DNA from 4 places in the Providencia sp. 6390 genome. Region 3 is predicted to be linked to each of the others. Evidence: predicted binding sites of a transcription regulator. Region 3 holds the regulator's gene; each other region holds the start of a gene.

Region 1 (7,894 bases), on a different contig from region 3:
TTGAAACGGTATGCTAGACCAACGCTCAGCATGCCATTGTCAGGACGTACGCCCAGGTTGTCTTTATCACCGATGTTGCTAACCCATTGGTAATCTAAACGAGTTGCCCAGTTTGGAGTGATTGCATATTCAACACCCAGTGCGTATACAGGAGAAACGCCAGTGTCGTTTTCTTTGTACTTAGGTTCGTTAGCTTGGTTAGCTTTAACGTCTGTACGCCAAACCATACCACCTAAACGAGTGTAAACGTCCAGGTCATCCATTACTGGATAGCTCAGTTTGGTTGTCAGTGACACACCCATAGATTTCAGGTCGCCGCTGTTACCAGCACCTTTGTATTTCATTTTACCAAACCAGTCATAACCAAGCTCGAAGCCCATGTACTGGTTGTATTGGTAACCTGCGTATGCACCAGCACCGAAAGTATCACGGTCAGTACTGTTACCTACAGATTGAGTACGGTCTACTGGAGTGAAACCAGTGTCTTCATAGTGAGACCAACCCAGTTTAGCACCGGTATACCAAGTGTTGTCTTTTGGAGCTGCCTGCGCAACAGTTGCGAAAGCTGCTACTGCCACTGCTACTGCGATAGCTGTCTTTTTCATTTTCTACGCCTCGTTATCATCCAATATAGGCATGGCTTCAATGAGCCTTATTATTCGCCATTGGTTTAAAATACTTGCTAGGTTTCGCTGACATTATCTACAAAAATTTATAAAAAGTAAAAAATAATGCCATAACCTTAACAAGCTAAAGTCTACAACGAACTTAAAAAGATACAAGTAGAGGCAGCAAAAATCGTTATAAAAAAACATTTTTTAGCGGATAAATCAGAGAGATAACCATAATCATATTTTGAGTTGATTATAATCTATCCCCTTGATCTCAATTATTTTTTCGGCGCTTTCCTAAGCTGATTTATCCAAATGTCAAATTTACTAAGAATATTCTTAATCTTGGCTAGTGATAATAGTTAGAGTGAATTTTTAGGTTATTTTGCTGTCCAGAATGGATACCCGCGATATTATGTGTTTTTTGTGGGCGCATAATAAAGCCAATAGAATGACCTTCTTGTGCTGCACTTTGTAACCGAGAAAAATCTTGTTCATTTAAGTCTGGCAACCAACCTAGCACTACGCTGTAATTACCACTTCTAAGTGCCTTTTCCATTGCCTCAATTGTTGTGATCGAAGCCATATTACTTAATTGCATTATTTTATTCGTCGGCAAACCTGATTGCTTTAACCAATGACGACTAAGCTTTTTGTTTGGGCTCAACCAAAGCAGCCAGCGTGACTGTATACCGAACTGCCGCAACATTGGCAGTAAAATACAATCCATAATAGGGTGCTTTTCATCATAGACCAGTTCACTCACCATACCTTGTTGCAGTGTATTGCCCATTTGCGTTATTGAGGACATAGTTTGGGTATAGTGGTTAACAGAATGTTCAGTTGTTTTGTTCCAAGAATAGATAGCCATAATTCACCTCGCCAACAAAGCTGTATGAATATACAGTAACTGTATATTTATCCAATATCAAGCCTAATTTTTCAAAGCGCTTCGCAAGTTTGTTGTTTTTATCTGCAATATTCTTGGAGTTTCTGGTGGATTCTCTCAAAATATCGCTCCGCTAATTGCCTGTTAAATTTGGATATTTATAGTTGCCACAAGGATCGAGATAGATGAATACTCATAAGGAGTTTGGGTGTATGTCTTTAATGGAAAAAAATGATTGTTGGTTAGGCCAGAGACTAAAACGTTTTGGGGAAATTAAAAGAAAGAATCACTTTGGTGGCGATTGTCTCATTATTGATAATGCAATAATTGGTCTTACATTAGAGGGATTGTTTTATTTGAGGGGATGTTTGTTTGCAAGAAGTTACTTTGAATCTATTAAATTAGAACGCTTAATTTTCAGTAAAAAAGGGATCCCACTGGAGCTACGTTATTATCGAGTTTCTGACCAAATTTGGCACAACGAAGAGCTATTCATGCACTGTATCGACTTAGCATACCGTTCTGCGGTTGAGGAACAGAAGCTAAAGTTGTCGGTAGTAACAAGGATTAAAGATCTTCCTAATATGAATATGTCAGTTGAAAGGGCTCTCGGTAAGATAGGTATCCATAAAGCGGAGGATTTACGCGAAATAGGTGCTAAGGCCTGTTTTTTAAAATTAAAACAATTTGGGCGTTTCCCTCCAACGATTAAGTTATTAATTGGTTTGGCTGGAGCGATAGAAGGTTACCATAGTGCTGTTTTACCAACACCAATCAAACAAGAGTTAATTAATTGGTACAACAGTGTGGGGTGAAGCTAATCGGTATTAAAGCGTGGGTGCCAAAATCATCAGATAAGATAATTTTGGCACCCGCTCACCAGTTTTATTTCTATGCGCTATATGGCATTTAGTTTATTTGAAGGCGTAATCGGTGCATTAATTTGTGTCATCATGGATTTAATTTCAGGGATGAGTTCTAGCAATAATCGTGTTTGCTCCATGATTAATCCTGTTTTTTCATCGTCATTAACAGAAATATTGTCAATTCGATGAGTAATGCTCTCGCGTAAACGTTCTGATTTCTCTTCTGAGTAAGCATCTAGCGTTGCAACTTGTAGCGATGCTTCTACATAGCAGATTGCATCACTTAAAATTGCGAGATTTTCTTCATTATGCATTTGTTCTCGATGAGCACCGAATGCTGAAATATAGCTGAGTAGAGTGTGATTTAGGCATAAAAGTCGAAAAGCTTGCTCTTGTGTCACTTTGTATGATTTAGGATCCGTGGCCATGTTGGAAACAACAGAGGCGAATTCAGCATCATTATTATGTGCATCACGGCGAGCTACTCGGTATTCAAGGCTATTATCTTTACCTTGATAGTATTGTTGCAAAATGGCATCTAAGTAGCGGCAGTTGCTATCCATCGTTTTTTGTACCACTTGCGGTAATTGGCGAAATTTCCAATCGGGCCAAATAAAGCTAACAGCTAGGAATGCAATGAAACAGCCAATTAAGGTATCAATAATACGAGGAAGTGCGACCTCAAATCCTTCACCGAGTAAGTTGAAGCAAAAGAGCACCAGTAAAGTGATAAACAGGGTTGCTTGTGCATATTGGCTACTTCGGAACACAAAGAACAGTAAGCCAGAGAGCACAATTAATGTCAGTTGTCCTTCCATTGAAGGAATGAAATTTAGTAGTGGTAGCCCTATGAGTATCCCAATAATAGTACCTATGATACGTAGGGCTAGCCGCCGTTTGGTGGCATTATAGTTGGGCTGGCAAACAAATAGGCTAGTTAGGAGGATCCAATAGCCTCTTTCTAAGTTAAACAATTGAATAATAATATAGCCCGTACATAGCAGTAGCGACATTCTCACCGCATGGCGAAATAGCGCCGACTTTGGTGTTAAATGGTGCTTGAAACGCGCAACAATATCACTTAAACCAGAAGGGGATTCATCAGATAGCTGCTCGAGCTGTTTCATATTTTGTTGGCGTGAGTTTTGTTCAATGCCAAGTCCTCGCAACTGTACATCGATCCCTTTTAAATTTTTGAGTAGGTTATAAAGGGCTTTTACTTCATGGATTGCAGGCGATTGTTGCTTTAAGAGCTGAAGTGAATTTTCAAGGTAATTAAAAGTACCTTCAAAGCGTGGATTGTGCTGATAAGGCTTACGCCACAACACAGATTGTGCGACTTGTTGGCAGGCTCTTGCTTGCATGGTCAGTAAACGCTGAAAACGAAATAGAATATCGCTATGGCGCAATGTACGGCTCAATTGCTGATATTGAATATGTGATGAACTGGCTCGCTCATGGATATCTTGTGCAACAAAGTAATATTGTAATGTAGTACGAGTTCCTTTCTGCCCTCTATCACCCTTTAACCGGCTGAGTAGAGCCATTTTAGCTTGATTCATGGTACTGACTAACGTGCTATTGACGAGGGCTAAATCATAAACAGACTGTTGATAGTCATCTTCCAAGTCTGGGTCAAATAAATTTGCTTTGGCGTCTAGATAGGCTGCGAGTTGTTGATAGCATTGAGTAATTGCATCCTGTAGAGGGCGAACAGGGAAGAGGATGTGGCCAATCAATGTCAGAAAGTTATACCAAACTGCACCAGTCAGCAGTAAAGCAGGTTGTTGATACCAAGTATCAAAGATGGGAACGCCCAACATGGTATAAATGGCAATCAATAGAGCACCAAAGGCAATGGTGGCATAGCGTTGCCCTAATGCACCTAGCAGTATAAAACCGCAAGTTGAAAGTGCCAGTCCAAAAAAGAATAAAATTGGGTGAGGAAAAAGTAGCTCAATGGAAACGGATGCGATAAAAAAGCATAACAAGGTAATGACAAGGTTTTTTAAACGGCCTGTTAGTCTATCATCTAAGTCAGTCAGTGCTGCTGCGACCATCCCTAATGTGAGTGGGATGGTGACTTTGGGATCTTGACCTAATAACCAAGGGATGAGGGTCGTCCCTGTCAGGGCAATCAATATTCGGATATAATATAAAGCATGGCTGTTATATAGAACACGACGATAACTGGTAAGCAGCGTTAACACAAAGTACCTCAAAGACAAACATTCCCTAGTCTATATAGGATAGCTTGTTTGCAAGTAATAAAAAACCGTCTGAAATCAAGCAGCCGTCATTTTCATTATTGGATAACTCAGGTGCAAGGTGTATGGAACTGAAATCAACACAGATTGGGCAGCGCCTGGCTCAGCATCCCTATAATCGGGTACGCTTATTAAATGCAGGCATTGAGGTAAGTGGTGAAAAGCATCAATATCTCATCCCTTTTAACCAGTTAATTGATATTCGATGCAAAAGAGGGATTGTTTGGGGGGAGTTAGAGTTTGAATTGGCAGATGAGCAAGTTGTCCGTTTGCATGGAACAGAGTGGAAGCAAACACAGCGCTTTTATCATTATCTAAGTGATAAATGGATGCAATGGAGTATAGAAATGAGCGAGATTAGTGCTCAAGTTCTAGCAACACTCGCAAACTCTATTCAGCAACAAGCACAGCAAGATCAATGGTTCAGCTTGCGTGAATTAGCCTCGTTTCGTAATAATATTACGCAACAGTTTTCATCCCTTCCTCTACCTTTAGCTCGTGTCAGTCAATTTGAAAACTGCGCTACAGCTTACCAGTATTGTTTGCAGTGGTTGAATGATGGCGAAGCTAGCCGTCAGCGTACTAATGAGCAGTGGTGTGATTCAATATTGTCACGTTATAGTGATTTTTTCCAACACGTAGAAACATCGCCGCTTAATTCTAGCCAAGCACTCTCAGTGATAAATGGTGAAGATAATGTTTTAGTCCTTGCGGGGGCTGGGAGTGGTAAGACTTCAGTGCTTGTTGCAAGGGCGGGGTGGCTACTTTTAAGAGGACTTGCAAAAGCAGATCAAATACTCTTACTTGCATTTGGCCGTAAAGCGGCACAAGAAATGAACGAGCGCATTCAACAGCGTTTGCATCAAGATGATATCGAAGCAAAAACCTTTCATGCATTAGCTCTACATATTATTCGAGAAGGCAGTAATAAATCCCCTGTGATCAGTGAACTGGAAACGGATACACAAAAACGAGGGGAGCTGTTACTTAACGAATGGCGCGAGCAGTGTGCTAGTAAAAAGGCACAGGCAAAAGGGTGGCGTGAATGGCTGACCGATGAATTACAGTGGGAAGTGCCAGAAGGTGAATTTTGGCAAGATGAAAAAATCAGTAAAAAGGTTGTAAGCCGTTTAGAGCGTTGGTTGGGTTTAATGCGTATGCATGGCGGTAGTCAAAAAGAGATGATCGAAGCTGCGGATGAGCAGTTTAAAGATATTTTTCAAAAGCGCATACGGTTGATGTCCCCATTATTAAAAGCGTGGAAAAGCGCCTTAAAAGATGAAGGTGCCATTGATTTTTCAGGATTGATTCATCAAGCGATTAATTTACTTGAAAAAGGGCGCTTTATTAGCCCATGGAAACATATTTTAGTTGATGAATTTCAAGATATTTCACCACTAAGAGCCAGGTTATTACAAGCATTGCGTCAGCAAAATAAACAAACCGCTCTTTTTGCTGTTGGTGATGATTGGCAAGCTATCTATCGTTTCAGTGGCGCAGAGCTCGATCTTACCACATCTTTTGCACACAATTTTGGCCAAGGAGCACTATGTGCTTTAGATACCACCTATCGTTTTAATGAAAGGATAGGTGAAATTGCTAATAGATTTATTTTGCAAAACCCAACGCAGCTAGATAAGCCTTTAAATAGCTTAGTTAAAGGTAATAAAAAAGCAGTGATTTTATTATATGAAAACGCACTTGAACGCTTACTCGATAAAATGAGTGGCTATATCACTGAAGATGAAACAATTTTATGTTTAGCTCGTTATCATTACTTACGCCCTGAAATTTTAAATAAAGCTAAAACACGTTGGCCCAAGCTCAACATTGAATTTATGACTATTCATGCATCTAAGGGTAAACAGGCTGATCATGTGATTATTTGTGGGTTGAATCAGGGCAAAGATGGTTTCCCTGCTGCACCTAGAGAATCAGTGATGGAACAGGTATTGCTGCCTAAACATGAAGAGTTTGAGCATGCGGAAGAGCGGCGCTTATTGTATGTGGCGATGACACGTGCAAAACAGCAAGTGTGGTTACTTTATAACCCAGATGAGCCTTCTGAGTTTGTTGAAACATTGAGGCAACTTGGTGTTCCTAGACAGAAAAAACCATAATGAATGGTGCCGAACATATGAGTCGGCACCTTAGCTGTTTATTTTGTGCGTTCTTGTAAATAGTGTTGGTAATCAGGGATCACAACATCAATTTCGTCCTTAAAATAAGGGGATGTAATAATAAAGTCAGCCGTTGCAGGGTTAGTTGCCACTGGTATATTCCAAACTGTTGCCAAGCGCAATAAGGCTTTAACGTCAGGATCATGAGGCACGGCGTTTAACGGATCCCAAAAGAAAATCAGCACATCAATCTTTTGTTCGGCGATCATGGCGCCAATTTGTTGGTCACCTCCCATTGGGCCACTTAGCATACCTGTTACATTGAGGCCTGTATGATGGGTGATCAATTTAGCTGTAGTACCTGTTCCAAATAGTTGATGTGGTTTAAGTTGTTCACTATTTTTTGTTGCCCAAGCGAGTAGTGAAGATTTACAGTGGTCATGGGCAACCAGAGCTATGTTCTTAGGGGTTTTTATTGTACGAGTAGTTGATTCCATGAAGTTCCCTTAAAATTAGCGAGGCTCAATCGAGCCACTACACGGCATCAGATATATCATATTGCGAGTTAATAGTTTACTGATTTTGGGAGATATTTTGATGGCTAGTCAAGAAATTGCAGAAATATTACGTAGCGTTAACACGATTGCACTGGTTGGTGCTAGCGATAAAAAAGATCGTCCTAGTTATGAAGTGATGGAGTATTTATTGGAGCAGGGTTATACCGTGATCCCTGTTAGCCCTAAATTGGCAGGTCAAACCCTATTAGGGCAAAAAGTGTATGCGAAATTGGGTGAAATCCCACAATCTATTGATATGGTGGATGTATTTCGTAATGCAGAAGCGGCAGTTGGTGTTGCTCATGAAGCGGTTGAGGTGAACGCGAAAGTTTTATGGCTGCAAAAAGGGGTTATCAGCGAAGAAGCTAAGCAGATAGCACTTGGCGCGGGTATGCAATTTGTCATGGATTTGTGTCCAAAACAAGAGATCCCTGCGTTAGGGCTAGAAAAGTAGCCAATAAGCAATAAAGCAGCGATGTCGCTGCTTTATTGCAGACTGCTGACAAACGTATTTTGTTTGTCGGCGGTCGTTAAGGGTTTTGAAATAAACGAGGAAAATTAATTTATTGATTTTCGGCTGATAA
Region 2 (7,894 bases), on a different contig from region 3:
CCACCCACTCCAGCAACGCCAGCAGAACTTACAGTAACGATACCAACTAAGGTTGCAATCCATAGCGGGTCAAAAGGGTTGATCCCGACAGTAGGAGCTACCATCACAGCGAGCATGGCAGGGTAGATACCTGCACAACCATTTTGCCCGATTGTTGCACCAAATGAAGCAGAGAAACTCGCAATAGATTCAGGAACACCAAAGCGACGAGTTTGTGTTTCAATGTTTAACGGAATACTTGCAGCACTTGAACGACTAGTAAATGCAAAAGTTAACACTGGACCTGCTTTCTTGAAAAATTTAATTGGGCTTAAACCAGTTACCGCAATAAAAATGCCATGAACAATAAACATTAATGCAATTGCGACATAGGAAGCGATAACAAAAGTGCCTAGGTTAATGATATCTGATAGATTAGAGCTTGCTACTACTTTGATCATCAGCGCCATAACCCCATAAGGTGTTAAACGCATCACTAGACGTACTAACTTCATTGCCCATGCTTGCAATACATCAATAGCAGCTAATGCTTTTTCACCGCGTTCTTTGTCATCTTTGAATAATTGCAGAGCAGCAATACCTAAGAAAGCAGCAAAAATAACCACACTGATAATTGAAGTTGGGCTAGCGCCAGTCAAATCAGCAAATGGGTTTTTAGGAATAAATGATAGAATTAGCTGTGGAACGGTTAAGTCTGAGACCTTTCCAACATAATTACTTTGGATAGCGTCTAGGCGAGCCGTTTCTTGTTGTCCTTGAACCAAGCCTTCTGCGGTTAGCCCAAATAGGTTAGCCATTAATATACCAATCAGTGCTGCAATAGCTGTGGTTAGTAGTAGTGTACCAATTGTCAAGAAACTGATTTTACCTAAAGAAGACGCTTTATGTAGACGCGCGACGGCGCTTAATATAGAAGCAAAAACTAACGGCATGATCACCATTTGCAATAGCTGTACGTAACCATTACCAACGATATTAAACCAAAGAATGGAGTCTTTAACTGTTTGATGACCGTTGCCATAGACTAGGTGTAGGACAACACCGTAGGCAACACCGAAAACTAAACCAACTAATACTTTTTTCGACAGGCTCCAGCCCTTAGCCCCGAGTTTTGCTAACAGTGCCAGCAGTGCTATAAAGACAAGCACATTAATTATTAAAGGAATATTCATTCCGAACTCCAATCGCAGTTTTTTGAATTATGTTATTAGCGCTGCAAACCTTAAAGGTTATAAGGGATTAGCTCATCCTAACAACTGGTTATATGTTATCAGTAGATAATTGACAATTCTTATACTGAAAAGTAATAACTTATGATGATTAATGCTTACAGTATATTACAAAACTGACACTTATGTTGAGTTATGCGTATCTAGTTGATTATGAATATATTTTATAATGCCCTCAAATTGACTATATAAGTCAAAATGATAACTGGCAGGTAGCAAACAAGCACAAACTGTCAATGCGATAGCAATAAAGCGTTCGGCACGTTTGTTGGATTTACCACGCAAAATAGGTAAACAGAAGCGCATAGGTAGTGGCCATAAGAAAGGTACACCTGAAGGTGTGAGCATATCTGCAATTAAATGACTGATATAACCAAGTAAAAATGCTTGAAGTAAATCATTTGGAATTGGCCATTGTACTGTTAACCACTGATAACAAGTAATGAGAAGTAACAGCCAAGCAACTAAGCTGTGAGTGAAGCCACGATGGCCACATAACTTTGAAATAGGTAATGACAAGATACGCAGTAGCCGCCCAGGTATAGAAGAAGGGTGATCAATATCAGGTAATAGTGCACCCAATAACACGCCAGGCACCATATGCAGCCAATCACCTTGAGCAAGCTCAGGTGTGAGTTCTAGCTTATGTGCCATTACTAATGAGGCGACAGAAAATAGCAGATGCCCTTCAGCGGTCATGGTGGATAAATTACCATCTGTTTATCTATACAGTTATGTAGGGAGTATAAAGTGTTTAAAAAGAATATGATAGGGCTAAAAATGAAAAAAACTCTTAGTTATTAGTCGATAACGTTAGAGTTTTATACTTTTGTGCTCTATCCCTATCAATAAATGATAGGGATGAGTTAAAAGGCGCTAAATAATGATTAACGTAGGTATTTTTCAGTCAATTGATCAAGGGAAGATAATTTCACATCTGCAAGACCCCAACGTGGGTCGTTAAAGTGTTGTTTATCTGGGACAACAATCGAACGCATTCGAGCTGCTTTGGCCGCGATCATACCATTGAATGAATCTTCTAATGAGACACAATGAATAGGTTTCGTTTCCAGTAAGGCGGCCGCGTTTAGATAAACTTCAGGATGTGGTTTACTGTGCGGTAGATCAGCGGCAGAAACAACAGCGGAAAAATAATCACGAATTTCAAATAAATTCAGGACTTTTTCTAGCATATATTGCGGTGACGCAGAAGCTAAAGCGATACGTAAATCCATCGAACGGCAAAGTTCAAGGGCATGGTGCACACCTGAAAGGAGAGGGCGTTGCTCTTCAACAAGGCTAATTACACGGTCAATAATCATTTGTGCAACTTGTTTAAGGGTATAATCTTGCCATGGTGAAGCGTGATACCAAAGCTCAACCACATGGTCGATACGTAAGCCTAATGTATCAGGCAATTTATCAGCAACAGAAAGATCTAAACCTAATTGACTAAAAACTTCGTGTTCAGCTTGTGCCCAAAAAGGCTCCGAATCAATCAGCAAGCCATCCATATCAAAAATAACGGATTGGATGGATAAGTTGTGGTACATATCAAAACTCCATTCATATCGTTTTGTAAGGCAACTTGTAACGGCCAGCCTTTTATTGAGACAAGGCATTGTAGCAAGTCAGTAGCTGATTATATATATCTGAGCAGCTTTCTTTGTTAATAGCTTGAATAATTAATGAGTTAAATAATCTGAAAATAGTTATTTGAGTGTTATTTAACAATGTAAATTTGGTGGCTTTTCAAAAATTCAGTTATGATTAGTTATAAAGAAAATTTTTGAGGATTAATAATGAATTACCAGACTGCAAGTTATGTCGCAATCGGCAAACGTATACTCGGTTGGATTGTTTTTCTTGTGGCATTGATTTCAACTTTAGCTTCATTGGTAAAACTTGCAGGCATGAAAGGGCTAGAAGGCGAAGGGATTAATGCAGTAGCCAATGATTTTATCAAACTTATGGCAGAAATGACTCGTCAAAGTACGCCATTTTTGAACATATTTTGGAATAACTCTCCTGTGCCTCATGTTAATGAGGGCTTTTCAGGGGCTAATATTGGTTTTATGGTGATCTTTATTTTTATTTTTGTTGGTCTAGCGCTGAGTGCCTCAGGTTTGCGTATGTACCGACAAATTAAATTTATTCGTGAAAGCCTTGAAGATCACGTTATTTTAGAAAAAGCGAAGGGTAATGATATTTCGAAAGAAGAACTTGAGGCAAAAGTCACTATCCCTCGTCACACTATTTTCACCCAGTTCTTTATTCTTTATTTTTGGCCGGTTGTGTTAGGGGTTGCAATTTACTTTGCTTTGAAATTACTGAATTGGTAAGTCATGGCTGATTGGCCCAGCAAACCTGTTGGGCCAACGCATTTATCACTTATCACCAAGTAATTCATCAATAATAGAGCGTGCATGCAAATAACTTTTTTCAAGGCCAAAGATATTTGACTGGCAAAGTAAGTAATAGAGTTGATAAATCGGCTGCCTTTCGATAAACCCTGCGGGTAGCGGCCATACACTTTGGTAACCATCAATGATTTGTATTGGTAACTCGTGGTAGAGCGGAAGCATGGCGATGTCACACTCCCTATCACCCCAGTAGCAAGCAGGATCATATAAAAGGCCATTATTTTCAGTAGTCATGGCACAGTTAGCTGGCCATAAATCGCCGTGTAGCAATGATGGCTGTGGCTGATGGCCCGATAAACATTCTTTAACAACGTCGACAACCCGCTGAATATCACCAAATACCATACCTTTTTCTGCGGCTAATTGTAGTTGCAAGCCAATACGCTTCTCAGCAAAGAAAGAGTTCCATCGCTTTTCCCAACCATTTGGTTGCACGATAGTGCCTAACATAGTGTCAAAATCGAAACCATAGCTTGGTTGTTCTTCCCATTGGTGAAGGTGGGCAAGTTGTTGTCCAAAACGCCATGCATTGGTTGAGTCAAAATTTTTGAGAGGAAAATATTCGAGGAGCAAAAAACTATGATGTTTATTACTTCCTACACCATAAACTTTGGGAATAGTGATAGTGCTACTTTTAGCAAGCATTTCCAGTTGTTCAGCTTCTTGCTTAAACAAAGGTAAAAATTCGCGCAGGTTCTGTTTTACAAAGATGGTATGTTGGCCATAATCGATTTTCATCGTGTGATGAATGTCACCCCCAGAAAGGATCTCTTTGTTATGGAATTCTGCTTCACCCAAGTGTTCGCTTAATAAACGATACATTGCTTGCCACATGACTCACCTCGCTTTGCTCTGCTTTGGTCTTCACTAACTCGATTCTATAGCGACAGTTTAGAAATTAACAGCAATAATTATTTAAAAAGAAGAGCCTATCACGAAATCAGTGACTTACTGCAACATTAGATTAAGAACAATAATGAAGCAATTATTACTGATAATTAATCATAATTAAATATTCAAAAATGACTATTTATTTTAAATGAATAATCAACAGAAAATAGATTAAATAATGACTTATTATAATTAATATTATTTGCTATATTTTCATGTGAATATAATTAAATTATTTTAAATCATAATTAGAATGTAATTATTTGATATTTATTCTTTGCCATATTTAAATTTGAAAGAGTAATGAAAATGAAACAGAAAATTGAAAATTATACAGGCCCAGCAGCAGGCTGGGGAGCAGTAAAAGCTGTCGCTGAAGCCATTCGTGGTCAAATGAACGTGGGGCACGATATTATTGCCATGTTTGAAATGAACAAACCACAAGGCTTTGACTGTCCTGGCTGCGCATGGCCTGATCCTAAACATTATGCTTCATTTGATGTTTGTGAAAATGGTGCGAAAGCCATGTCTTGGGAAGCAACATCAAAAAAAACAACGCCTGAATTTTTTGCCAAACATTCTGTATCTGAATTATTAAAATGGGATGATTATGATTTAGAAAACGAAGGTCGTTTAACCCATCCGATGAAATATAACGCTCAAACAGACCATTATGAAACGATTGAATGGGATGAGGCATTTAAGCAAGTAGGAGAATGCTTAACTAAGTATTCAAACCCTAATACTGTCGAGTTTTATACCTCTGGCCGGACATCGAACGAAGCGGCATTTTTATATCAGTTATTTGCTAGGGAATATGGAACCAACAATTTCCCAGATTGTTCAAACATGTGCCACGAGCCTACCAGTGTCGGGCTAGCGGCATCTATTGGTGTTGGAAAAGGCACGGTATTGTTAGAGGATTTTGATAAGGCCGATCTGGTTATTTGTATTGGGCACAACCCCGGAACCAACCACCCAAGAATGTTAAGCTCACTGCGTGAAGTTTCAAAACGCGGTGCAAAAATTATTGCCATAAATCCATTAAAGGAACGCGGGCTAGAACGATTTGAGTACCCGCAAGATCCGGCGGAGATGCTCACTCTTGATTCTACGCCATTAGCTGAACATTATTATAAAGTACGAATTGGCGGTGATACTGCGTTAATGAAAGGTGTCATTCGTTGCGTGCTTGAACAGGATGACGCTGCAATTGCCCAAGGCAAGCCATCAATACTAGATAATGAGTTTATCCAAGTACATACTGTTGGCTTCGATGCGGTTAAGCATGATGTGATGACGACCAGTTGGGAAAATATATTACGTGTCAGTGGGCTTTCAAAAGAGCAAATCGAACAAATTGCTCAGCTGTACATTGAAGCTAACAATACCATCATTTGTTATGGAATGGGCATTACTCAGCATCAGCATGGTACGCAAAACATCCAACAGCTTGTTAATTTATTGCTACTGAAAGGGAATATCGGGCGGGAAGGCGCTGGTATTTGCCCATTGCGTGGTCACTCAAATGTACAAGGCGATCGTACGGTAGGGATCACTGAAAAACCAAGTCAGTCTTTCTTAGATAAACTTGAACAACGCTTTGGCTTTAAGCCACCTGCTGAATTTGGCCACGCAGCCGTTGCAAGTATGCAAGCAATATCTGAGGGAACCGCGAATGCTTTAATCTGTATGGGAGGTAACTTAGCGGTCGCAATGCCAGATAAAGATGCCTGCTATGAAGGAATGAAGAAATTAGATTTAGCAGTACATATTGGGACTAAACTAAATCGTTCCCATTTATTAACGGCAAAAAATACCTTTTTATTCCCTGTATTAGGCCGTACTGAACGAGATGAGCAAAAAACAGGACCACAAAGCATCACGGTGGAAGACTCTATGTCGATGGTTCATGCATCACATGGCAAGTTAAAACCAGCTAGTCCACATTTAAAATCAGAGTGTGCAATTGTCGCTGGGATGGCAAAAGCGACGTTACCAAACACAAAAGTAGAGTGGGACGAGTTTATCGATGACTACGATAAAATTCGTGATGCAATGGAAGCTGTGCTACCTGGTTTTGATGACTACAATGAACGCATTCGTGTTCCGGGTGGTTTTCATTTAACCAATGCAGCAGCAGAGCGTCGTTGGTTGACACAATCAGGCAAAGCAAATTTCCTAACCACTCAAGGTGTTATTGAAGATCCAAAATCAGCGGTAAATAGTGAATTAGTATTGGCAACGGTGCGTAGCCATGACCAATACAACACTACAATTTATGGATTAAATGATCGCTACCGTGGTGTATTTGGTCAGCGGGATGTGATGTTTATTAGTGAAGCACAAGCTAAGAAGCAGAATTTAGCCGCTGGTGATAGAGTCAATATTATTGCATTAGATAGCGACCAAAAACGTACGCATCGCCGTTTAGATAACTTACAAGTCGTGATTTATGATATGGCAGATCGTTGTGTGGTGACATATTTCCCTGAAGCCAATAATTTAATCGCATTGGATAACTTTGATCCACAATGCGGGATCCCTGCTTATAAAAATATCCCGATTGTGCTCGAAAAAGTTGATATTGCACCGTAATAAACCATGGAAAAGCCACCATTATGGTGGCTTTTTTGTACTCAATACGAGTTAGGCTGCTTGCAGTTTCTCTTTGGGTAATTTGGCTTTTCGTCGAGCCAATACCAATTTGTTATAGACTAGGGCAATAACGAAGTAGACAGCTTGAGTGATGACAATACAAGGGCCTGTTGCACCATCAATATGGAAGCTGACAATAGTGCCAATCACACTTGAGGTGACAGAGGCAATAACAGCAACAACGAGCATCCAACCAAAACTACGACAGAGTACGAAGGCGATAATACCCGGCGAAATTAGCATTGCAATAACTAAGATGATCCCCACCGCTTGGAGGGAAGCAACAATCGTTAAAGCCAGTAATGATAGCAGCCCATAATGGATCAGCTTAACAGGGAGCCCTATTACACGTGCTTGATTGGGGTCAAAGCAATACAGCATAAAATCTTTACGTTTTAGTAAGATAATTGCAATAGTAATACCTGCAAACCATAAGTTTTGTGTAAACTCAGCATCAGTAATTCCTAAAATATCGCCAAATAAGATATGTGTGAGGTGCTGCTCGGTATCAATTTTCGCAAACATAACCAAACCAAGGGCAAACATCCCAGAGAATACTATACCCATCACGGTATCTTCTTTGATGCGACTATTTTCTTTTAAATAACCGGTCGCGAAGGCACAAAATAGCCCTGATGCAAAAGCCCCTATAGCGAGAGGGATCCCCGCAACTGAAGCAATAACAATACCGGG
Region 3 (7,894 bases):
GTAACCAACCACTGGCGGCGATATCAAATCCGTTAGCGGGACGTTCATCGTAGTCGTCAAAATCGCGTGACTGATGCCAATTGTTGAGTCGCAGATAGCCATTGGCAGAGAAGTGCAGATAATCGGACCACAGCTCTCCCCCGATACCGACTCGACGGTTGTTACCGGTAATATCAGCATCGTAAAAGGTATTTGCACCATACATCCATTGATCATTGAACCGGCGAACCCCAGCCCCTAAGTTCAGCGTGGTGCGCTCATCAAGGTTCCGTCCACCAAACTGGGTAAATACCAGCCAGTCTGGGTTTTGATATATTGGTAACAGCATGTCAGCAGATAGCGTACTCTGTGACAGTGTTTTGCCCGGCTGTATTCCAATCTGTGCCGTACCATACTGGTTCAGCCAACTTTCTACTGTTGATGAGGCTTTGGCAACAGCCATGCTTTTGGCTTGCACAGAAAGATACTCTTCAGGGCTTTGGGTGTTCATGGCCTCGAAAAAGCTAGGCGCTGTCTGAGACAACCAGCTTTCCACTTCATGGCTTGATCCGTCAGCCTGCTTTTTTTCAGTGCTATTTTTGTCTATTGTCTTTACCGCGTGGGTACTCGGAACATCAATTTCATCTCCTGCCGATAGATTTTCAAAAGCGCGGGTGAACCTGCGCATTTGATTTAGCGTTTTCAGTTCTTCTACTGTCAGACCATATTGAGGGGCTATGCTGTGAATGGTTTCCCCTGCCTGTAAGCGGTAAGGTTTTACTTCCATCCCATCCACAAATTCTGTCGCAAATACTGAACCGATCGGCATGATGGAGACGGAGAGTAAAGCGGGAAGTAATAAGCGTATTTGAGATGATTTGATACTGTCATGCTTAATACCAAAAATCATTTATCTATTCCTTTTATTCCATCCTTTAAAGTGGTGTTTCCATAATGAAAATATTTCCATTACTGATCGCTAAGCATTCAAGAAGCTAAACACCATTAGTATTGTGTGATAGGTAGATATTAAGTTTTTAAAAATAACTTATTGATATATAAGTTGATGAGTAATTTCATTGGTGGATATTAATACCCAGCTCAATATTGCCGTTTTATTTTGCGGTGTAATTTATATATTTCGATGAATAATGAAAACGTACTTATTTGGATTAAATAAGAAGTAATAGATAGTGGAATTAATCAAGGAAGGAGAATTTATTATCAATTGAGATAACTTTCTAATATTGGTCATACTTCAAATGAGGTGTGGTTGACTGCGTTCGTTCGTACTTGTCGCCTACTTATGTTACATCTTATTGGTCTTATTTTATTGGAATAATATGGAATGTGTATTAGGAATTGTCATTCTAAAGTGAGATTTTTTCATTTTAATCAAAGGGGTAATGTGATCTACATTACCCCTTGTTTCTTTTAAACTCTTACTGCTAGTTTTCTGATGTTTTTTCTTTCTCAGCAGAACGCTCTTCTGGCTGGCTGACGCTTTCGATAGTTAAACGTATTTCTGGCGACATTAAGCGAGCAATCACGGCGTATAGCTTTTTCGCATTTGCGGTGAAAATATCATTGTCATCGTTATCGATATAACCTTCTTCGCGCAATGTTTCGACTAGCGTTGAGAATACGGCTTTATCAAAAAACTCAGGCGCATTGATGCCATGTAATACAGAAAGACGTTGAGCTAACATACGGCTCTCTTTTTCTAATGTATTACGGCTAATTTCAGGGCTAGCATTGAGTAAAGACAGTGTGATTGCATAACGCTGCAAGGTTTCTCGAACCCCTGCGGCTAATAGCTGTAATGGACGAATGCGGCGTGGATTTAATACCACCATATCGTCCTCTTTTAAACACACTAATTTTTGGCTGGCTAACTCATCAATCAAGGTATCAACCACTTCGGTCAGCGACTCACTGTTATAACGCATAAACAGTTCTGCCTTGAGGAATGGGTAAATTTGCCCAACCTGATAATGGATCTCTTGACGACTAATACGTTCATTGTGCAGCAGAATACTGGCGATCAGTGATGGCAGTACCAGCAAGTGATGGATATTGTTACGGTAGTAAGTCATTAGAACCGCATTTTCACGAGGAAGAATAATGATATCCCCCATGCTGTCTTTTTCGACTTCAAATTTATCCATTTGCAGTGCGTGCTCTAACAGTTGCTCAGCCGTTTTATTTGGCGTTGTGGCATCTGCGGTATAGGGCACATTGCGTAATAATTGCAGGTAACATTCAACTTGTTCAATCAGCTGCTCACGTGTTAACGAGCGTTGACGTGAAGCAAGTAATGCGGTTGAGCAAAGGTTGATCGCATTCGCCGCTGCTGCATTATTGATATTGACCATGATGTTATCAGCCAAACCGCCGACAACGGGGTTTAACCAACTTGGGCGCTGCGGTTCGATAGGATCAATCGAATCACGCCAATGAGGAACGTGTTTAGTTAAATATTGAGTGAGTGAAATAGGTTGCCCAAAGTTGACATAGCCTTGTCCTAGGTTACGTAATTTACGCAAACCGCGGATCATCGAGAAAAAGCCTTCTTTTTCTTTCTCCGCACCACGCAACTCTTTGGCGTAGGTTCCCACTTCCATAACATGCTCATAGCCAATATAAATAGGCACGATAGTGATAGGACGTGAGTCACCACGTAACATGGCTTGCAGGGTCATCGACAATGTTCCTGTTTTTGGTTCTAGCAAGCGACCAGTACGTGAACGACCACCTTCGACAAAATACTCAATCGAGTAACCGCGCGCAAATAACTCACTCAGATATTCACGGAATACCGTTGAATAAAGTTTGTTTCCTTTAAACGTTCGGCGAATAAAGAATGCACCTAAGCGGCGGAAAATTGGCCCCGCGGGCCAGAAGTTCAAGTTAATACCAGCGGCAATGTGCGGTGGAACTAGCCCTTGATGGTAGAGAACGTAAGAAAGCAGTAAGTAATCCATGTGGCTACGATGTGATGGAACATAAACAATTTCATGGCCATCTTGCGCTAATTGGCGCACACGTTCCGCGTGCTGAACGTTGATCCCTTGATACAAACGGTTCCAAGTCCAACCAAGCACACGGTCGGTAAGACGTACTGCTTCATAAGAAAAGTTAGCCGCAATCTCTTCCATCATATTGATGGCATTTTGCTGGGCTTTTTTCACAGGTATTTTTTTGCTGCGAGCCTCATCTTCAACCGCTTTCTCAATCGCTTTTGAGGTCAATAGCTTGTTAAATAGCTCTTGGCGTACAGGAAGTTTCGGGCCGACAGCTGCAAGGCGTTGGCGTGAGTAATGAATACGTGCTACGCGAGCCAGTTTATTGGCGATAATGGTATCTGTACCATGCTCTTGTGCCATTAACCCCATTGAAACAATAGGTGAAAAACGCACAAAGCTATCTCGCCCAAGCCAGATGACGGCGAAGAATTTTTGAATACCATTGAGTAAACGTAATGGTGGCGCAGGGGTATGCCCTTCACGCTCACGCCCCGGAGCACGACCAAACATGACAGACGCAGGCAGTAGCTGGATATCAAGATTCGGGTTGCTACGATGTAAGTCTAGATAGGCATGAAATATTTTTACCGACTCTTTACGCGGATCTGGAGAGTAGTAACGAAAGACCCGCGGGCCGTCATCAATAAAGACGTAAGCAGGTAGTTTGGTCCCGTTGATGTCATTATCGACTAAAGGATCAGGCAAGCCGATAGATAAGCATTGGTGACGTAGTGTTAAAAGGTCAGACTTGGAATGGTAAGGCAGCACATATAATGTGGGCCGACTGGTATCCAGCTCAAGCTCTGAAATTGGGTCCGTTGGAATTAATTTACTCTTTACCAGTAATTTCAGTGGTAAATTCAACGTGTTGTAATATATTTTACGCCATAGTGACATAAATGATTATAGCCTCTTGTTAACAATGCCTTGCAAGCATACCAGAAATCAACTGGCAAATCTGTTACTGACAGTTAACTTTGACCGCAAAAAATAATGAACGTTTGTAATTTTGAGGAATAAATATGGCAAACCAAACTAAGGGATTCACGCGTGTAATTAAGGCTGCGGGGTATTCCCTTAAAGGATTAAAAGCGGCATGGGTAAATGAAGCTGCATTTCGCCAAGAAGCCGTTGCAGCGATCCTTGCGGTGATTATTGCTTTATGTTTGGACGTCAGTTATATCGACCGACTATTGCTGATTAGTTCTGTCGTCATGGTGGCTATTGTTGAGTTAATTAACAGTGCGATTGAAGCCGTTGTTGACCGTGTAGGCAGTGAATATCATGAATTATCGGGGCGAGCAAAAGATATTGGTTCAGCGGCAGTATTTATCACTATTGGACTGGCACTTGTCATTTGGGCCACCGTGTTGTGGCAGCGTTATCTCGCTGGCTAGTCTTAAAGTGTCGGTTGGTCTCGACAAATGTGGCACTTGCGTGATTTAAGTGTTTCAAATCTTCATTTACCTGTATATACTCACAGTCTGACTGTATAAACAAACAGGGGAACGAGATGAAAGCACTGACGGCTAGACAACAGCAGGTTTATGATCTGGTGCGCGATCACATTTCTCAGACGGGTATGCCACCTACACGCGCTGAAATAGCAGCAAGCCTTGGCTTTCGTTCGCCTAATGCGGCAGAAGAGCATCTTAAGGCGTTAGCGCGTAAAGGGGTAATTGAGATTGTTTCTGGGGCTTCTCGCGGTATTCGCTTACTGCTTGAAGAAGAAAATGATACTCAAGGGCTTCCTCTGATTGGTCGTGTAGCGGCGGGTGAGCCATTATTAGCCCAAGAGCATATAGAGAGCCATTATCAAGTTGATCCAGCACTTTTCAAACCACATGCGGATTTTTTACTGCGTGTAAATGGCATGTCGATGAAAGATATTGGAATTATGGATGGTGACCTTTTAGCTGTTCATAAAACACAAGATGTTCATAATGGGCAAGTTGTGGTTGCACGTATTGAAGATGAAGTAACAGTAAAGCGTTTCAAGCAGCAAGGAAACCGCGTTGAATTAATCGCTGAAAATGCTGAGTTCGCGCCTATTATTGTTGATTTACGCCAGCAAAACTTCACTATTGAAGGGTTAGCGGTGGGTGTGATCCGTAATGGTGAGTGGTGCTAATATCGCACTGCAAAGATGATTAAAATGTTGCTGGCAGATTGTACCCATTATTGCTTTTGGGGATCTGCCTGCGATATAGAAGGGTATTTTTCAATTCAAACCCCTATGGGTCAGTGATCTGTGTCTGTTTAATGTCGCCTATCAAATCGTTTTTTTTTAATGTTTTTTCTTTGTTTTTACGGATTGTTGTTCATGATCGTGATCACAATGTTCATGATCTGGGCAACTGACGATTTCACTGCAAGCTTGGCATAACCCGTGATTTTCTACCACAGTATGGCGTAGTTGGAATTGATTTTGTTTAGCGAGGTCTAAAATGGCGGCTTCAATTGCCCCACAATCACTTTCCGCAACACTGCCACAATGATCACAAATCAACATAACCGAGATATGGCTTGGGTTATCGAAATGGTGGCAGATCACATAGCTGTTGGTTGATTCAATTTTGTGGATAAAGCTTTGTTCCATTAAAAACTCTAAAGCTCGATAGACCGTAGGGGGCTTCGCTTGCGGTTCGACTTCACGAAGCAGATCAAGTAAGTCATAGGCGCTGATTGCTCCATGCTGTTTGGCGATTAAGCGTAAAACAGTTTCCCGTTGTGATGTGAGTCTAACACCCCGTGCTTCACATAACCGCTCCGCCATTGCGAGCAATTTTTCTTCATTCATTTTTTTCATGGTCAAGAGCCTTACTCAAAACTGTCATTGCTGTTTGAGGGTAGTTTACCATATCTATACTCTTCATACTTCAATCTACAGTACCTTTCGTTAAGGTATGGTGATGGTGTTCACTCACGCCATTCCGTTAGCTGAAACGTGAATTATTAAAAGTATATGGACGGAGTAAAGCACATTTTAGCTGTACGATAAAAATAATGTTCAAAATGATAATAATCATCCACGGTTAATAAAAAACCTTTCTGCAAAAATATAAAAAGATAAATTTCATATCGGAATATTAACATTACTGTATCAAATGTAATTCTAGTAAATAATACTCACGCCATAAAATAAACATTCCCACACATTAAATTAACTAAAAATCTACATTCTGGTGAAACAGAATGTTACTTTTGGTTGATAATTTAATTGGGAATTATCTTACTGTGAATATATTACTTAAATAAAAAAACGAATTTAATCTATGAAAAAGAATTTTAGTATCAAAATACAATCATTAACTTAAGTTTTAATTTCATTATAAGTGAAATTATAGTTTTTTATCCCCATGGAATTTTCATTGAATTTTGAAATATTTTTTAATTTTTATAAATAGAAATTTACGGTTTTATATAAATTTTTCTAAGTCTCACTACTGATATATATAATTTTACCCATTATTAGCGTTAATCTTCGCAATATCTAATTTACTAGAATATTAATCTGTCATTACGCTACTTGTGTATGTATTTTGACAATAAATACTGATTATGTAGAATTGACCATAGAAAATATCCGCGTAGCTAGATGAAATAGACTTTTTTGTTCTATATCAAAATTAATAAGTTTTGAATCTAACTAAAAATTGAATCTATGGCACTAGAGGAAAGTTAGGTTGTAAATAATGGAATGCGGAAATCTGTGAAGTTTTAATTTTTTATAAAAATATAGGTTAAATGGATTTAATTTATTAATTCAAAAGCCTCTACTCAAAAAAGGTATTAGTACAGCAAGGAACACTGAATTAATTCCAAATTCATGGATGGTCAGTTTAATGACTTATTTGTTTGCAGGATAAATCGAGTTAGGGGAAGTGTCTTCCTATATAAAAAAGGAAATATTTATGAAATTCAATAAATTAGCGGTAAGTCTAGCATTAGGTTTGAGCATGGGTGTTTCAATGGTAGCTGTGGCAGCAGATGAACCCGCAGCACCAGCACCAGCAGAAAGTTCGCAAGGTACTATCAAGTTTAACGGTTTTATCAATGATGTTCCTTGCTCAATTGATGATAACAATCTGAATCAAACGGTCCGTTTCGGTGAAATCGCATTGCACGAACTCACTTCTGGTAAGTTCCGTTCAGATAGCCGTCCTTTCGATATCGTATTGAAAAACTGCTCAACTGAAACGTACAAAAACGCAAAAATCACTTTCACAGGTTCTACTGTGTCAGGTTTCACTGGTTTCGCTGGTGACTTACTTGGTTTAGGTGGCAAAGTTGAAAACGCCGGTATCATCATCACTGATGGTGCAAGCAAAGTTGTTGAGTTTGGTAAAGCATTCCCAGGCACTGGTGATGGTTATGCACTGAGCAATGGTGATGGCTCAGAAACGACTATGCACTTTGAAGCCTACGTGAAAGGTAATGAAGACCCAGCTAAGAAAGCGACGACTGGTCGTTTTGACACTGTAGCTAACTTCAAAATTATCTACCAATAAGCTTTGACTAGAAAACATATGGCGCAAATACGCCATATGTTTATGACCTATCATTTTTATTTTTTCAATTTTGATTGATGGTTTAGTGATATGAAAAGCATAAAATTAAAATTAATTACCAAATTGATGCTTTTAATATTGATGCCAATAATTGCATGGTCAGAGGAAGCCGTCGATTTTAATACTGACTTTTTGGATAATGACAGTACTGAAAATATCGACTTCAGTAAATTTTCTCATGCTGATTATGTACCGCCGGGTAACTATTCTTTAGACTTTGAAGTTAATAAAGTCAAAATACTGGCAGAAGAGCCAGTCACATTCTTCATCCCTACTTATAACAATAAAGAGTCTTTAGCCTGTATTACACCTGAAATA
Region 4 (7,894 bases), on a different contig from region 3:
CAATTGTTTATGCAGTGACTGGTGATTTTTATATAAGAAAATAAAAATGACTAAATAAAGTTTAATTTCATTTCCCTATTAATCGTATTAAAACATCTAATATAGATTTTTTGCATAATTATTTTTCTTCTAGTGATTAATTAACTGCTTAACCATATTATAAACTATTTTAAGTAAATATTTATTTTGAATAATAAAAACTAAATTTAACTCTGTTAAAATTCTTCTAGTAATACATTAATAAATAATATATTCAGTTATGTATATATGGTTTAGAATAATTAAGGCTGATATTCCTCATGCTTCAAGTTGAAGGTCTATGGTGGCTCGGCTAGCTGAGCGTAGTCACTTATATCTCAACGAAAATCCCTGTAACTTGAATTGGTTAGAGTATAGATTACATAAATAATAGTTTTAACTTATTGGTGTTTTTATTTATGCAATAAATGAATTGATGTTTTTAATAAATTATTTAATAAGGATGAAATATGTCAAATACAATTAAGGTGATGACATTAAATGTCTATTTGCTTCACATTCCTTTCTTTAGCATTGGCGCATCGACACAAGATAATCGCATTAATGCAATGATAAAAGACAATATCTTTGAGGATATTGATATTGTTATTTTTCAAGAGGTTTTTAACTATCATTCCGAAAAAAAATTACTATCTGGTATGCGTGAATTGGGCTTCTTCTACCATACGCCAGTTGCAGCGCAATATAATGAATCGATATTATCTTATTGTGATTCAAATAATTGTTGGAATGCTAAAAAGGGGGGATGGGATATTATTCAGCAAGTCAGCTCAGGTATAACTATCGTGTCTCGGCATCCTATTATTTATCGTGAATATCAGCTATTTGAAGACGCAGGGTGTGGTGCAGATCGTTTTAGTGCTAGAGGGGGAGTTAGGGCAGTTATTGATATTGATGGCAAGGTGGTGAATGTGATTGGTACACACATGCAATCCGATGATAATTTTTGTATTATGAGTCACCCATCTTCACATCGCAAGTTACAACTAACTCAATTGGTTGATTGGGCAGAAAAATCAACTAGTAGTGACCACCAAGCTATCATTTTAGGTGGTGATTTAAATATAGATTATGATTCTGATGAGTATGAGCAGGCATTAAAAATCATTGGTTGGCGAGAGCCTGAAAATTTTAACCCACAGCCATCATGGGACTTTGCAACCAATAATATTATTAGAGAAGCTTCGCCAGATGAGCGACATCGTTGGCATTTAGATTATATTTTTGCAAAAAATGTGGTTTCAATTAATGAACAAACACGCGTTATAAAAACCCCAAATGGTTATGATTATAATAATAAACTATTTTTTGACTATTCCGATCATTATCCTGTTGTGGCTGAAATTGAATTATATTAATTTCAGCCATGGCTGAGATGTAGCAGCTATACGATCAGACGTTTAAATGCGTTAAAATGCGTTCTGCCTGTGTCCATAACAATGAGCCTCCTTCATTTTCTAAAATGAAATGTTGGCAATGAGGAAAACGTGTTGAAAGTATTTTACCGAAGTCAGGTGAATGGACAGTACTTTCATCTTTTTTTCCATACCATAATAAGACTGGGCAGTTGATATCTTCAGGCTGAAATAGCCATTCTTGAAGTGAAATCAATAAGTCTTGTACATACCCTAAGTTACCTTGATGAAAAGCATGCTCCATACAATCGGTATAGGCTTGCAAAAACGAAGGTTCATTATAGAACACTTGATCTATCTCTGCGCTGTAATGGAGTATGAATGCCAGTAGCCATGGCGCACTTACATTTTTTTGTAACCAATCGGAGAGTGCTTCAGGGGTATTTCTGGCCTGCTCTTGCATATTGATGATATCAGAACGTAATATGGCTCTTGTCGCAGGGTAGTCAAATTGATCTTGTCCAGCAACAATAGATAGTGTGTTTGGTTGCCCATAGAATGCTAGAGCCATAGCAAATACAGCGCCTTGGGAAAAACCAACGACAGAATACTGTTCAATATGTTGTGAGCGGAGCAAAACATCAATATCAGTGGCAAATCTCGCCAACGATTTTTGTGGATCGATAGAAGAATCACCGAGTCCCGCACGTTCAGGAACAATCAATCGAATATTCATTTTACTCAGCAATTCGAGGCCAAAACCTAATCTTCCACTCATACCAGCCCCCGTACAAAAAATCACAGGATAACCTGTTACAGGACCAGATTCATACCAACTTAAATGACGGTTGTCAGATAATTTAATTGAATATTGTCGAGAATTAACGAACTGATTAGTCTGCATTGCTGGGTCCTAGCTTTGGCTCAAAAATTTGAATTATGCAAATTTAATATGTTTTATGTTGTGGTATTGTATTGGTATATAGGATATATAAATATGAACATTGGTCACAATATAAGATTTCGAATACCAAGTATTATTGAAACACGCTGAGTTTATAGACTCGTCATACTTCAAGCTGTAACGCTGTCGCCTACCTACATCTTGAATTATTTTGAGTATAGTAAAAGAATAACCCTGTTAAATGCAAAGCTAATTATTAAAAATATCATTATATTTTAAATAATCCGAGTTACAGGTAGTCAAAAAGTTAAGATAGGTGAGGAACATAGACTCGGCTGGCTGAGCGCAAACAATACCCCAGAAGCTTGAAGTATAAAGAGTATATTATTTTAAATAGGAGTGGCGATGAGATTCTCTGATGAAGAAAAACAATGTTTGCTAGCAGTTAAAGGTGTTGGACCAACCGTTATTAGCCGTCTTGAACAAATGGGGTTTTCGTCGTTATTACAGTTGAGCCAAGCATCTTATGAAGAAATTTTAGTTGCAGGTGCTGCGTTAACGGGTTCAAGTTGTTGGAAAAATAGTCCCCAAGCAAAAAAAGCGATAGAAGGCGCGATAGCGGCAGCTCAGAGCTCACTTCAAGAAAAATAAAGTGAGGAAACATAATTAAAAGATTATCACTGTTATTTTTAATTAATGCTTACTTATTATTTTTAGCTGAAATACTAATTTATTTGATTTAGGCTGAGTTAAATCAACTCACTGAAGTTTTTATAACTATGCTTAATAGAATGGCAAAGTTTATTTTATTTATGATAATAGTAACGGTAGCAGGAACCGAGAGGCTCAGTCACTTCTCTGATTTATGTGAAAGTTATAAAGGAGTACCAAGAAAAATTGCTGCTATTACATTATTTGATGGGCCTACAGTAAGCAAGAAAATTTCTGTTTTGGGCTTAGTCGAAGGCGACTATAATAAAAAATTGTTTAATATTATTGACGTAGCATTTTCAGCCGGTATTCCTGTGATTATCCAGCATTGTGAGCAAGGAAATGTTACAAGCTTAATGATAAGTTCAATTAATCAATATTAAAATGCCTTGCGAGAAGAGGGGCCGTAAAATCTTTTTTGAGGTAAAAACCTCTAGGAAGCGTCATAATTATTTGTCCTGACTCACCAATCGCTTCTGTTAGTGCTTTGCTATTTGCTGCTTTTGGGCGTATTTGCAAAACTTGTCCATGCCGAGCAGTAATTGTCTCGACTTTCCCTAATACGATTAAATCCATCAACTCTTCCCAATCTTGACGTAATAATTTTTCTTCCAAAGGGGATGGACTCCACAATAATGGGCTAGCGATGCGTCGCTCGGCAAGCGGTATTTGTCGTTCACCTTCGATAGGGAACCAAAGTACGCGTGAAAGTTTGCGGTAGACATGGCTATTTACCCATGTTAATCCACTATTGCCTGTCAAAGGGGCAACAGAAACAAAAGTTGTTTCAAGTGGCTTACCATTGCGATCAATTGGGATGGTTTTTAATTCGACACCGATATTTGCAAAGTCTTGTTCAGGTTTGCTACCTGCTGTTGCACCTAAAAAATACTCGAGCAGCATACCAACCCAGCCCTTATCACGTTTTAGATCAGGAGGAATAGGTAAGCCTGCATAGCTTGCTAGCTCGCCAAGTGTATAACCTGCGAGAGCTTGTGCTCTAGCCATCAGTACAGATTCATTTTCAGGTGGTAAAGGTGGTGTAAATTGCATGATGAGATGAAAAAATAGCCAAAAAAAATCCACAAGGTTTTCTGAGTATATCACTTTTTATAAGATATTTTTAATTTATTGATATATAAGATAATAATAGGCTTTAATAAAAATACATAAATGGCAAGAAATAGGTTATTCACGTTCATCCCATGATAATCACAGGGTCATACACTGAGTTATCCACAGCTTTATTGGATAACTGTGAAAAACTTTAATCACTGTGTGTATTTACAGGCTTGACTTAGTCATTTTGTTGAGCTTCATCACATAAAATGAATAAGTTAAGTACATTCCTTGTGGATAAATCATACATTGTTTGATCTTTACTCACTTGAACTCCTAAGTAATAAAGACGAAAAGATAAACAGTGCATAACTTACTAAAAATTGTCTTATCTATATGATTTATTAGGGTTTAATAAAATATGTTATTTTGTGTATCAAATGCTCTTCAGGGATATACCCTGATTACTATCGGGTTGTTAACATAGATATCCACAGAAAAAGTGAATAACATCCTTATTATTCACCCGTCATGTTCATAACTTCTCAGGTTTCTGTGTATTATCTTCAGTAGGCTTAAACCATGCAGATTTAAAATCGAACCAACCAAAGGTATTCATTCGAGCTCCACGCATGGTTTTTTGGCCTTGTAGTTCTAGCCAGTGATGGAAAATAGGGTGAAAAATCTGTGAATCCACAAGACTTTCACACCAAGCTTCAACATTTAGTTGTTGATTTCGCCACTTGATTAACTCTTCGTTGAGAGAACTGCTTAAGCATTGACGTAATAGCGGAATTTCATACAAAGTGGCAAAAATAGAAAAATCGAGAGGTTTAAAAAAGTTGGCAGTTGCTAACCAAATATCACTTTTTGCATCGCCATTAAACCATTGTTGATAATCGACAATTTGTATTTTTAACTCAATACCTTGTGATTTTAAGACACGCTTCATGATCTGACTGATTGCATAGAATTCATGGTGGTGCTGATAGAAGGTGACGGTCAACTGAGTAAGATCATCTGGCTTTGGTAGTTGTGTTAGCATTCTGCTATGGTGCCAATGAAGCAATAAACCATAAGCAGGTGCCCAGTGTCGTTGATAAAAGGACTCACAGTGGGCTAATAAATTTATTGGAGTCAAAAAGCTACACAGCCATTTACGGACATCACTGCGTTGAGATAGCTGAGAACGCTGATCCATCAATAAAAAGTAACAACCTTCTTCCATACGGCTTTCTAGTGAATCATTTGGCTTACTATCACTGTCCATTTTTAATGTGGTACACACCATTTGCTCAGAAAGCTCAGGGACTACCCAAATGGTGACTTCGTCCAGGAGCGCTCGATAACCAAAATAGCGATCAAATGCAGTAATGGTGAGTTTTTGAGGTAGGTTTTTTTCGACTAAATAGGGGCCGGTACCAATAGGGAGTTTGTCAAAATTTTCAAGGCTTTCCCACTCTTTAGGAAGGATTGCCGCATGAGGGCTACCTAATAGTAATGGTAATTGCTTGTCTACTGAGCTTAATTGAATGTCAATCACGTAAGGCATTGGGGATGTCACTGATTTGATGTGAGAGAACAGTGGCCAACAACGACTTAACCGCATTAGTGAGCTAATAATATCATCGACTAACATTTCTCGCCCATGATGAAAATAGATGGCAGGTCTTAAATAGAAACGCCATTCGGTATCACTGATTGCTTGCCAGTGATGAGCAATCCCATTTTCGACTTCCCCTTTTTCCTCATTTATATGCGTTAACCCATTAAATATTTGGCTCATTAAATGAATTTCAGAGCGTCGTATCGGTGTGCCCGGCAGCAAATTAGGGAAATCACGGTAGTAGATAATACGTAATAGATTTTTACCTTGGCGATAGCTGCGCTCAAGTTCGGAAAGCACCATCTGGCGAATAGTTTCTTTATCACCGACTAATGCGACCAGTTTTTCAATACTTTCCTCTTTTAATAAACGTTCTGCTTGAGCTTGTTGCAGTTCTAAGCCATTAACATGGAAAAGTAGAGTAGATCGTTTTCCTCGACCTGCTTCTGCCTGCCAGCTTAGCCATCCATGAGATTGCATATTATTGAGTAATGTACGAACGTGTCGACGAGAGCAAAACAGTGTATTTGCAATATGTTGCAATGTGGTTTCACTGTCTTGTCCCTGAAAGTGTTGCCAGAGGCGAACAAATTGTGTTTGCAGACGAGAACTAGACATAAAAGGGGAACTCCGGAAATGATTACATCAATTTTTATTTCCTAATATCCCATTGATAATAGGTATCAGTAAGTAGCTCATTAGGTCTGTCAGTTGGCAGACTGACTCCCCGAATTATTGAGTAATGGTAATTTACCAGCCGATAGCTTAGGTTATCGGCTTTTTTATTGTTTTTATTATGATGCTTTCTTCCCCATAGTACTAAAAATAATAGGGCTTATTTTGCGTTAGATTAGCATGGCATGGCGGGTTTGTTCACTATTTTTGCAATAAAAACGCCTGCGATTATTGCAGGCGTCAGACTGCTGACAAACGTATTTTGTTTGTCGGCGGTCGTTAAGGTTTTTGAAATCAACGAGGAAAATCAATTTATTGATTTTCGGCTGATAACACGGAGCGGGAAAAACCACGCTTTTATCCCGCTTCGTCAACAACCTCACGCCTGCGATTATTGCAGGCGTCTGGTGATTGCGAATTTAATGATTAACGCATAAAAGAAGGGAGTTTCTGCTCATATTGGCTAATTTGCTCTGCGTGCTGCAATGTTAAACCAATACTATCAAGGCCATTCATCATGCAATGGCGACGAAAGCTATCAATTTCAAAATGATAAGTTTTGTCGCCTGCTTTTACAGTTTGATTTTCTAAGTCAACAGTAAATTGGCAGCCTTCGTGGTGCTTCACATAGTTAAACATCTCATCGACTTCTTGCTCGCTCAACTTAATTGGCAGTAACTGGTTATTAAATGAGTTACCGTAAAAGATGTCAGCGAAGCTTGGTGCGATTACGACTTGAATACCAAAGTCTGTTAATGCCCAAGGCGCATGTTCTCTTGATGAGCCACAGCCAAAGTTCTCACGTGCCAGTAGGATGCTCGCACCTTTAAATACAGGCTTGTTTAACACAAAATCTGGGTTAGGTTGCTGACCTGCATCATCTAGAAAGCGCCAGTCATTAAACAAATGTTGACCAAAACCTGTACGGGTAACTTTCTGCAAAAATTGTTTCGGGATAATTGCATCAGTATCGACATTTGCAGCATCTAAAGGTGCGACAATACCTGTATGAGTTATCAATTTTTCCATTTTATGTCTCCTTTAGGCTTGAATATCACGTACATCGGCAAAGTGACCATTGATCGCTGCTGCGGCTGCCATGGCAGGGCTGACCAAGTGAGTACGACCCGCTCGGCCTTGGCGGCCTTCAAAGTTACGGTTACTGGTTGAGGCACAACGCTCACCTGGATTTAAGCGGTCGTTATTCATTGCAAGGCACATTGAGCAACCTGGCAAGCGCCATTCGAAACCGGCTTCGATAAAGATTTTATCTAAACCTTCTTGTTCTGCTTGTGCTTTTACAGGGCCCGAGCCTGGAACGACAATTGCTTGCACGCCAGAAGCGACTTTCTTGCCTTTTGCTATTGCAGCTGCTGCACGTAAATCTTCAATACGTGAGTTAGTGCATGAACCGATAAAGACTTTATCAATTTTCACATCAGATAATTTAATACCTGATTCTAACCCCATATAAGCTAATGCCTTTTCAGCCGATGCACGTTCTACTGGATCACTGAATGATTCAGGTGCTGGGATTGGTTGGTT

Evidence for each region. The regulator LexA, encoded in region 3, represses DNA repair genes until DNA is damaged. The targets are predictions, from matches to a motif close to TNCTGTATGTACATACAGNA.
Region 1: the regulator LexA is predicted to act here: its motif matches at 1,501-1,520, upstream of sulA (SOS-induced cell division inhibitor SulA).
Region 2: the regulator LexA is predicted to act here: its motif matches at 1,944-1,963, upstream of AC3Z9T_RS10800 (metal-dependent hydrolase).
Region 4: the regulator LexA is predicted to act here: its motif matches at 4,282-4,301, upstream of mutH (DNA mismatch repair endonuclease MutH).

Annotation. Positions count from the first base shown of each region.
Region 1 covers NZ_JBYVYL010000002.1:84,073-91,966, reverse strand. Annotated here, with positions in the region: gene ompA (porin OmpA) at 1-605, opposite strand, end outside; gene sulA (SOS-induced cell division inhibitor SulA) at 961-1,482, opposite strand; gene AC3Z9T_RS05505 (TfoX/Sxy family DNA transformation protein) at 1,713-2,315, shown strand; gene yccS (YccS family putative transporter) at 2,399-4,576, opposite strand; gene helD (DNA helicase IV) at 4,699-6,753, shown strand; gene AC3Z9T_RS05490 (methylglyoxal synthase) at 6,792-7,250, opposite strand; gene AC3Z9T_RS05485 (CoA-binding protein) at 7,351-7,764, shown strand.
Region 2 covers NZ_JBYVYL010000004.1:246,742-254,635, forward strand. Annotated here, with positions in the region: gene AC3Z9T_RS10795 (L-cystine transporter) at 1-1,172, opposite strand, end outside; gene AC3Z9T_RS10800 (metal-dependent hydrolase) at 1,353-1,928, opposite strand; gene hxpB (hexitol phosphatase HxpB) at 2,117-2,782, opposite strand; gene AC3Z9T_RS10810 (YniB family protein) at 3,032-3,571, shown strand; gene AC3Z9T_RS10815 (fructosamine kinase family protein) at 3,617-4,486, opposite strand; gene AC3Z9T_RS10820 (FdhF/YdeP family oxidoreductase) at 4,853-7,141, shown strand; gene AC3Z9T_RS10825 (metal ABC transporter permease) at 7,193-7,894, opposite strand, start outside.
Region 3 covers NZ_JBYVYL010000009.1:187,029-194,922, reverse strand. Annotated here, with positions in the region: gene AC3Z9T_RS17930 (inverse autotransporter beta domain-containing protein) at 1-889, opposite strand, end outside; gene plsB (glycerol-3-phosphate 1-O-acyltransferase PlsB) at 1,428-3,902, opposite strand; gene AC3Z9T_RS17920 (diacylglycerol kinase) at 4,028-4,402, shown strand; gene lexA (transcriptional repressor LexA) at 4,519-5,136, shown strand; gene zur (zinc uptake transcriptional repressor Zur) at 5,293-5,814, opposite strand; gene AC3Z9T_RS17905 (fimbrial protein) at 6,920-7,516, shown strand; gene AC3Z9T_RS17900 (fimbria/pilus outer membrane usher protein) at 7,607-7,894, shown strand, end outside.
Region 4 covers NZ_JBYVYL010000003.1:92,673-100,566, reverse strand. Annotated here, with positions in the region: gene AC3Z9T_RS07850 (sphingomyelin phosphodiesterase) at 489-1,397, shown strand; gene AC3Z9T_RS07845 (alpha/beta fold hydrolase) at 1,432-2,298, opposite strand; gene AC3Z9T_RS07840 (helix-hairpin-helix domain-containing protein) at 2,704-2,949, shown strand; gene AC3Z9T_RS07835 (hypothetical protein) at 3,090-3,392, shown strand; gene mutH (DNA mismatch repair endonuclease MutH) at 3,379-4,062, opposite strand; gene sgrR (HTH-type transcriptional regulator SgrR) at 4,604-6,292, opposite strand; gene AC3Z9T_RS07820 (hypothetical protein) at 6,535-6,786, shown strand; gene leuD (3-isopropylmalate dehydratase small subunit) at 6,776-7,378, opposite strand; gene leuC (3-isopropylmalate dehydratase large subunit) at 7,391-7,894, opposite strand, start outside.